One region of the Pedococcus aerophilus genome, then DNA from elsewhere that is predicted to be linked to it. Evidence: predicted binding sites of a transcription regulator. Region 1 holds the regulator's gene; the other holds the start of a gene.
What was found. Region 1 encodes LexA, which represses DNA repair genes until DNA is damaged. Its sites were predicted from a motif close to TCGAACANNTGTTCGA; they were not measured.
Positions count from the first base shown of each region.

Region 2: a site for LexA is predicted at 2,472-2,487, ahead of ruvC (crossover junction endodeoxyribonuclease RuvC). Genes of this name have one in related genera too.

Region 1 covers NZ_BAAARN010000001.1:876,714-880,244, reverse strand. Annotated here, with positions in the region: gene ABD286_RS04045 (FdhF/YdeP family oxidoreductase) at 1-1,354, opposite strand, end outside; gene lexA (transcriptional repressor LexA) at 1,562-2,287, opposite strand; gene ABD286_RS04035 (LysM peptidoglycan-binding domain-containing protein) at 2,527-2,946, shown strand; gene ABD286_RS04030 (CHAP domain-containing protein) at 2,995-3,531, opposite strand, start outside.
Region 2 covers NZ_BAAARN010000001.1:374,178-377,708, forward strand. Annotated here, with positions in the region: gene ruvB (Holliday junction branch migration DNA helicase RuvB) at 135-1,214, opposite strand; gene ruvA (Holliday junction branch migration protein RuvA) at 1,241-1,843, opposite strand; gene ruvC (crossover junction endodeoxyribonuclease RuvC) at 1,840-2,430, opposite strand; gene ABD286_RS01750 (YebC/PmpR family DNA-binding transcriptional regulator) at 2,591-3,352, opposite strand; gene pdxT (pyridoxal 5'-phosphate synthase glutaminase subunit PdxT) at 3,349-3,531, opposite strand, start outside.

The sequences.
Region 1 (3,531 bases):
CGCGCAGCGAGTCGACGACGTCGAGGCCGTGCTCACGCGGCGGGTCGAAGCCGAACTCCTTCTGGAGCGCGTCGAGGAAGTGTGCCGGCGGGCGCTCCCAGATCCCCATCGTGCGGTCGCCCTGCACGTTGGAGTGGCCACGGACGGGCAGCAGCCCGGCGCCCTCGCGCCCGATGTTGCCCTGGGCCAGGGCGAGGTTGACGACCTCCTTGATGGTCGCGACACCGTTGCGGTGCTGCGTCAGGCCCATCGCCCAGCAGTAGACCGTGCGGGTCGAGCCGCGGAGCATCTGCGCCGCCTCGGTGATGAGCTCGCGCGACAGGCCGGTCACCTCGATGACGTGGTCCCAGTCGACCGCCGAGACGTGCTCGCGCCACTGGTCGAACCCGGTGGAGTAGGTGTCGATGAACTCGTGGTCCAGCGCGTCCCACTCGACCAGCAGCGAGCCGATGGCCTGGAAGAGGGCCAGGTCACCGTTGACCTTGACCGGCAGGTGCAGGTCGGACAGGGCGGTCCCGTGCCCGATGACGCCGCTGGGCTTCTGGGGGTTCTTGAACCGCACCAGCCCGGCCTCGCGCAGCGGGTTGATCGAGATGATCTTCGCGCCGTTCTCCTTGGCGATCTCCAGGGCGGAGAGCATGCGCGGGTGGTTGGTGCCGGGGTTCTGCCCGGCGATGACGATGACCGAGGCGGTGTGGACGTCGTCCAGGGTGACGCTGGCCTTGCCGATGCCGATCGACTCCTGCAGCGCGATGCTCGTGGACTCGTGGCACATGTTCGAGCAGTCGGGCAGGTTGTTCGTGCCGAAGGCACGCACGAACAGCTGGTAGGCGAAGGCGGCCTCGTTGGAGGTGCGACCCGAGGTGTAGAAGGTCGCCTCGTCCGGGCTGGCCAGGGAGCGCAGCTCGGCGGCGATGAGCTCGAAGGCCTCGTCCCACTCGATGGGCTCGTAGTGCGTGGCGCCGGGGCGCTTGACCATCGGGTGGGTGATCCGGCCCTGCTGGCCGAGCCAGTACTCGGAGCGGGTGTCGAGCTCGGCGATGCTGTGCTCGGCGAAGAACTCGGGGGTGGCCCGGTCGCGGGTGGCCTCCTCGGCCACGGCCTTCGCGCCGTTCTCGCAGAACTCGGCCGCGTGGCGGTGGCCCACGTCGGGGTCCGGCCAGGCGCAGCTCATGCAGTCGAAGCCCTCGGCCTGGTTGAGCTTGAGCAGGGTCTGCGCGGTGCGCTTGATCCCCATGTGGTCGATGGCCCGCTTCATCGAGACCGCCACCGCCGTGGGTCCTGCTGCGTGGTCCTTCTGGCCCTTGACCCTCAGGTCTGCCTCGGAGTAGTCGCCTTCGTCGTGCTTGGCCATCGTCGAACCTCGCTGTCGTGGTGCCGGGCCGCCCGAACTGCCCCGGGCCGCACCTTTCGTGTCGAACGTACCCACTGCCGCGCCGGACCAACCACTCGGAGCCCGTCGGAGGTGGGTGTCACGCACGGAGTGCGGTGAGAACCACTCGGAGGTCGCCACGGGGGTCGGTCCGTGGCGACCTCCGAGGGAGATCGGGGTGGGAAGGTCTCAGACGCGGCGCAGGACCGCGGTGACCTTGCCCAGGATCGTCGCGTGGTCGCCGTCGATGGGCTCGAACGCGTCGTTGTGCGGCATCAGCCACACCTTGCCGTCCTTGCGCTTGAACGTCTTGACCGTCGCCTCGTTGTCGAGCATGGCCGCGACGATGTCGCCGTTGTCGGCGGTCGGCTGCTGGCGCACGACGACCCAGTCGCCGTCGCAGATCGCGGCGTCGATCATCGACTCACCGACGACCTGCAGGAGGAAGAGCTGTCCCTCGCCGACGATCTGGCGCGGCAGCGGGAAGACGTCCTCGACGGTCTCCTCGGCGAGGATCGGCACACCGGCGGCGATCCGCCCCAGGACCGGGACGTAGGAGGCCTCCGGGCGACGGTCGTTCATGCCCGTCTCGTCGAACACCGCGGTCTCGTCCTCGACGCTCGCGCCGCCGCGGTAGCCGCGCATGTCGGCCGTCGAGTCGGGGGAGACGACCTCGATCGCCCGGGGGCGGTTGGGGTCGCGGCGCAGGAAGCCCTTGCGCTCCAACGTCGAGAGCTGGTGGGCCACCGAGCTCGGGGAGGTGAGGCCCACGGCCTCGCCGATCTCGCGCAGGCTCGGCGGGTACCCGCGGCGGTCGACCGAGTTGCGGATGACCTCGAGGACCCGTCGCTGGCGGACGGTGAGACCGTCGCCCCGATCGCGGTCGGGGAGCTCCTTGACGTTGTCCTCGCTCATGCCGGTTCCTCGTTTCCGCAGGTCAGGTGGCGTCTGCCGGTGCTGATCAATGACTGCTGGGTCGTGTGACAGGGGTGACTGTCAGTGGCCTCTGATGTGCTTGAGGCATGGACACAGCGTATGGCGTTCGAACGCCAGTACCAAACATGTGTTCGAGGCGTGTCTTGCTCGGTTCGAACAAGCGTGCTAGAAATCAACCAAGAGGCACTTCGTACAACCGTTCGAAGAGCGTCGACCAGATGACCACCACGGAGGACCAGATGAGTGCAGCAGTTGCTTGGGACATCGCCCCCGCACCCGTGCGTATGCCGGTTCGGCCGGTGCGCCCGCAGCTCGTCTCGGTGCCCACGGGTGAGGACGTCGTCATCCGTCCCGCCGCCCCGTTGCGGCTTACCCGCGCCGGACGCCTGGCCGTCACGATGACCGTCGTGGTCGTCGGCGTGGTGCTGGCGATCAGCCTGCTGTCGGGCGGTGCGTCGGCAGTGGTCATCGACCACTCCACGACGGTGCAGGCCGGCCAGACCCTCTCCGAGGTCGCGGCGACGCAGCTGCCGCAGCTGCCGATCAACGAGGCCGTCGCGCAGATCCAGATCGCCAACGACCTGGCCGGGTCCGACGTGCACGCCGGTCAGACGCTGCTCATCCCCGCCGCCGGCTGAGCCCGACACGGCGGGACGTGACCGCCGAGCGAGTCGGCACTCCTGCTCTCAGGACCCGATCACGATGTTCGGGAGCACCCTGACGGCCTTGATGTGCCGGTACCGCAGGGCTCCGGTCGTGGTGGCGTTCTTCAGCGCGACGTGGTCCACCAGCACCGGCGGAGAGAGCTCGGTGATGGGCAGGGTCGTCGAGTAGTAGGCGACGCCACCCTTCATCCGGTACTTCACACCCTTGGTGGTCGTGAGCATCGTCGTGTCGGCCGGCTGCGCGCGCATGCGGTTGTAGGCACCCCCGCTGCCGGCCTTGTCGATGGCCACCTGGTCGACGGTCGTGTACCCCTTGGTGCCCCCGACATTGGCCCACGCGGAGACGAAGATGGGTGCGCCGCCGGCCATGCGGTAGACCTCGCCGCGCTGGGCGCCCCGGATGAAGGTGCCGTCCGGGATCGTCGCCGGCAGCGAGGCCAGGGCCGTCGAGGAGATCGCCATCGTCGCCTTGGTCCCCCCGAAGGCGGTCCAGGTGGAGACGAACACCGGCGTGCGGCCGACGAGCCGGTAGACGCCGCCGTTCTCGCGCACCTTGAG
Region 2 (3,531 bases), 500 kb from region 1:
GTGACGCACGGCATACCGACCAACGTGCCCCACCGTGGTCGCGTTCCAATTGTGACCATTTCGCGAGCCGTCCCAGCAGCGCGGCGACCACCGCCGCCACCCGTATGGCGCGTGCTCACCGCCGCGCGCGGGCGTCAGGAGCCGAAGCGTCCCTCGCCGGTGTCGAGCGGCAGGGCGGGCTGGCGGTCCACCCCGGCCGGAGCTGCGAGACCGAGGTGGTCCCACGCGAGCGACGACGCCGCCCGGCCCCGTGGGGTCCGGGTGATGAACCCCTCGCGGACGAGGAAGGGCTCGGCCACGGTCTCGACGGTGTCGGCCTCCTCGCCGACGGCGACCGCGAGGGTCGACAGGCCCACGGGTCCCCCGCCGAAGCGGCGGCACAGGGCGTCGAGGACGGCGCGGTCGAGACGGTCCAGGCCGCGGTCGTCCACGTCGAACAGCGCCAGCGCCGCGTGGGCGGCCTCCTCGTCGACGACGTCCTGCCCGTGCACCTGGGCCCAGTCGCGCACCCGACGGAGGAGCCGGTTGGCGATCCGGGGCGTACCGCGGGACCGGCGGGCGATCTCCTCGATCCCTCGCGCGTCGGCAGACACCTCGAGCAGCCTGGCCGAGCGGTGCAGGATCGCCTCGAGGTCGTCGGTGGCGTAGAAGTCGAGGTGGCCGGTGAAGCCGAACCGGTCGCGCAGCGGCGCCGGGAGCAGGCCGGCACGGGTCGTCGCCCCCACCACGGTGAACGGCGGCAGCTCGAGCGGGATCGCCGTGGCCCCGGGGCCCTTGCCGACGATGACGTCGACACGGAAGTCCTCCATCGCGAGGTAGAGCATCTCCTCGGCCGACCGGGACATCCGGTGGATCTCGTCGAGGAAGAGCACCTCCCCCTCGGTGAGGGATGACAGCACCGCGGCCAGGTCGCCGGCGTGCTGGATGGCCGGGCCGCTGGTGATGCGGATCGGGCGCTCGAGCTCGGTGCCGATGAGCATGGCCAGCGTCGTCTTGCCGAGCCCGGGCGGGCCGGAGAGCAGGACGTGGTCCGGAGGCGTGCCGCGTCGGCGGGCTGCCTCGAGGACGAGGGACAGCTGGTCGCGCACCCGGGTCTGGCCGGTGAACTCGCTGAGGCGTCGGGGCCGCAGCGCCATCTCGACGGTGCGCTCGTCGGTGTCGCCGACCGGGTTGACGATCCGGGCGGTCGCGTCGAGCGAGGAGTCCTCGTACATCTCGGAGGAGAAGCCGTCTGCCACGGCTAGCGCCCCAGCTCGCGGAGCGCGGCGCGCAGCATCTCGGAGACGTCGGCCTCCACCGGGGCCGAGGCCGCCACCGAGGACACGGCGTCCTCGGCCTGCTTGGCCGAGTAGCCGAGACCCGTGAGCGCCTCGGTGACCTGGTCGCGCCAGGAGGGACCCGAGGCCGCCGGGGCGGCGGGCGTCGCGCCCGCGGGAGCGGACGCCATACCGATCTTGTCGCGGAGCTCGAGGACGATGCGCTCGGCGCCCTTCTTGCCGATGCCGGGCACCTTGGTGAGGGTGGCCAGGTCCGATCCCGTGACCGCTGCGCGCAGGCGGTCGGGGGCCAGCACCGACAGCATCGCCAGGGCGAGGCGCGGCCCCACGCCGGAGACGGTCTGGACCTGCTCGAAGATGTCGCGCTCGTCGTCCGAGCCGAAGCCGTAGAGGGTGAGGGAGTCCTCGCGGACCACGAGGGTCGTCGCGAGGGTCGCCTCGTGGCCGAGGTGCTGGGCCGACGCCGTGGCAGGAGTGGTGTGCAGGAGCATCCCCACCCCACCGACCTCGACGACCACGCGGTCGAGGCCGATGTGCTGCACCGTGCCGCGGACCGAGGCGATCACCGGGCCACCGCCCTGCTCGTGGCCCGGCCCCGCGGCGCGGACTCGGCTGCGCGCGCGGCGACGGCCTTGAGGCGGGCACGCTCGGACGCGGCGGCCAGGGCGAGCCGATGGTCACCACCCCCGCGCCAGTGGTGGCAGATGGCCAGCGCGAGGGCGTCGGCGGCGTCGGCCGGCTTGGGCGCGACCTCGAGCTCGAGGATCCGGGTCACCATCGCGGTCACCTGGGCCTTGTCGGCCCGGCCCGAGCCGGTCACGGCGGCCTTGACCTCGGTCGGGGTGTGCGTGGTGAGCGGCAGGCCGCGACGGGCGGCGGCGACGAGCGCGAGGGCCGACGCCTGGGCCGTCGTCATCACGGTCGGGACGTGGTCCGCGGCGTACACGCGCTCGAGGGCGATGGCATCGGGCTGGAACCGGTCCAGCCAGGCGTCCATCTGGTCCTGGAGGTAGACCAGGCGCTCCCCCGTGTCGCGATCGCCGGGGGTCCGCACGACACCGACGGCGACCATGGTGAGCCGGTTGCCGCGGCCACTGTCGACGACCCCGAGACCACACCGCGTGAGGCCGGGGTCGACACCGAGTACGCGCACTCCACTGCTCCCTCTGGTGCGACGTTCGCGTCGCTGGTCGTCCGAACACGTGTTCGGGTGAACGCTACACGCCGGACGCCCCGCCTCCCCCGCAGCAACACGCGGGGAGACAGGGCGTCCGTGTCGATCGGTCGCGGCAGGGGCAGGGCCGCCCGAGGGGTCAGTCCTCGTCGTCGTCGAGCTCGGCGAGGACCTCGTCGCTGATGTCGCCGTTGGCGAAGACGTCCTGGACGTCGTCGGAGTCCTCGAGGGCCTCGATGACGCGGATCATCTTGCGGGCGCCGTCGGCGTCGAGGGGCACCTGGAGGTTCGGCACCCAGGAGGCCTCTGCGGAGTCGTAGTCGATCCCGGCGTCCTGGATCGCCTTCCGCACGGCCACGAAGTCGGTCGCCTCGGAGATGATCTGGTAGCTGTCGCCGAGGTCGTTGACCTCGTCGGCGCCGGCCTCGAGGACCACCTCGAGGATGTCGTCCTCGGTCTTGTCGCCCTTGGGCACCACGACGACGCCCTTGCGGTCGAAGACGTAGGAGACCGAGCCGGGGTCTGCGAGCTGGCCACCGTTGCGGGTCAGCGCGGTGCGGACCTCCGCGGCTGCGCGGTTGCGGTTGTCGGTGAGGCACTCGATGAGGACCGCTACACCGCCGGGCGCGTAGCCCTCGTAGGTGATGGTCTCCCAGTCGGAGCCACCGGCCGTCGCGCCGGACCCGCGCTTGACCGCGTTGTCGATGTTGTTGTTGGGGACCGACGACTTCTTGGCCTTCTGGATGGCGTCGTAGAGCGTCGGGTTGCCGGTGACGTCACCGCCACCGCCACGAGCCGCGACCTCGATGTTCTTGATCAGCTTGGCGAAGAGCTTGCCGCGCTTGGCATCGATGGCAGCCTTCTTGTGCTTCGTGGTCGCCCATTTGCTGTGGCCACTCATTGCTTGCCCTCCACCAGGTAGTTCCGCACGATCTCGACGAACAGTCCGTGGACCCGGTGGTCACCACTCACCTCCGGGTGGAAGGAGGTGGCCAGCAGGGGTCCTTGACGAACGGCGACGATCCTACCGGCGGCCGGTCCTTCCTCCACACGGGCCAGCACCTCGACCGACTCGCTGGC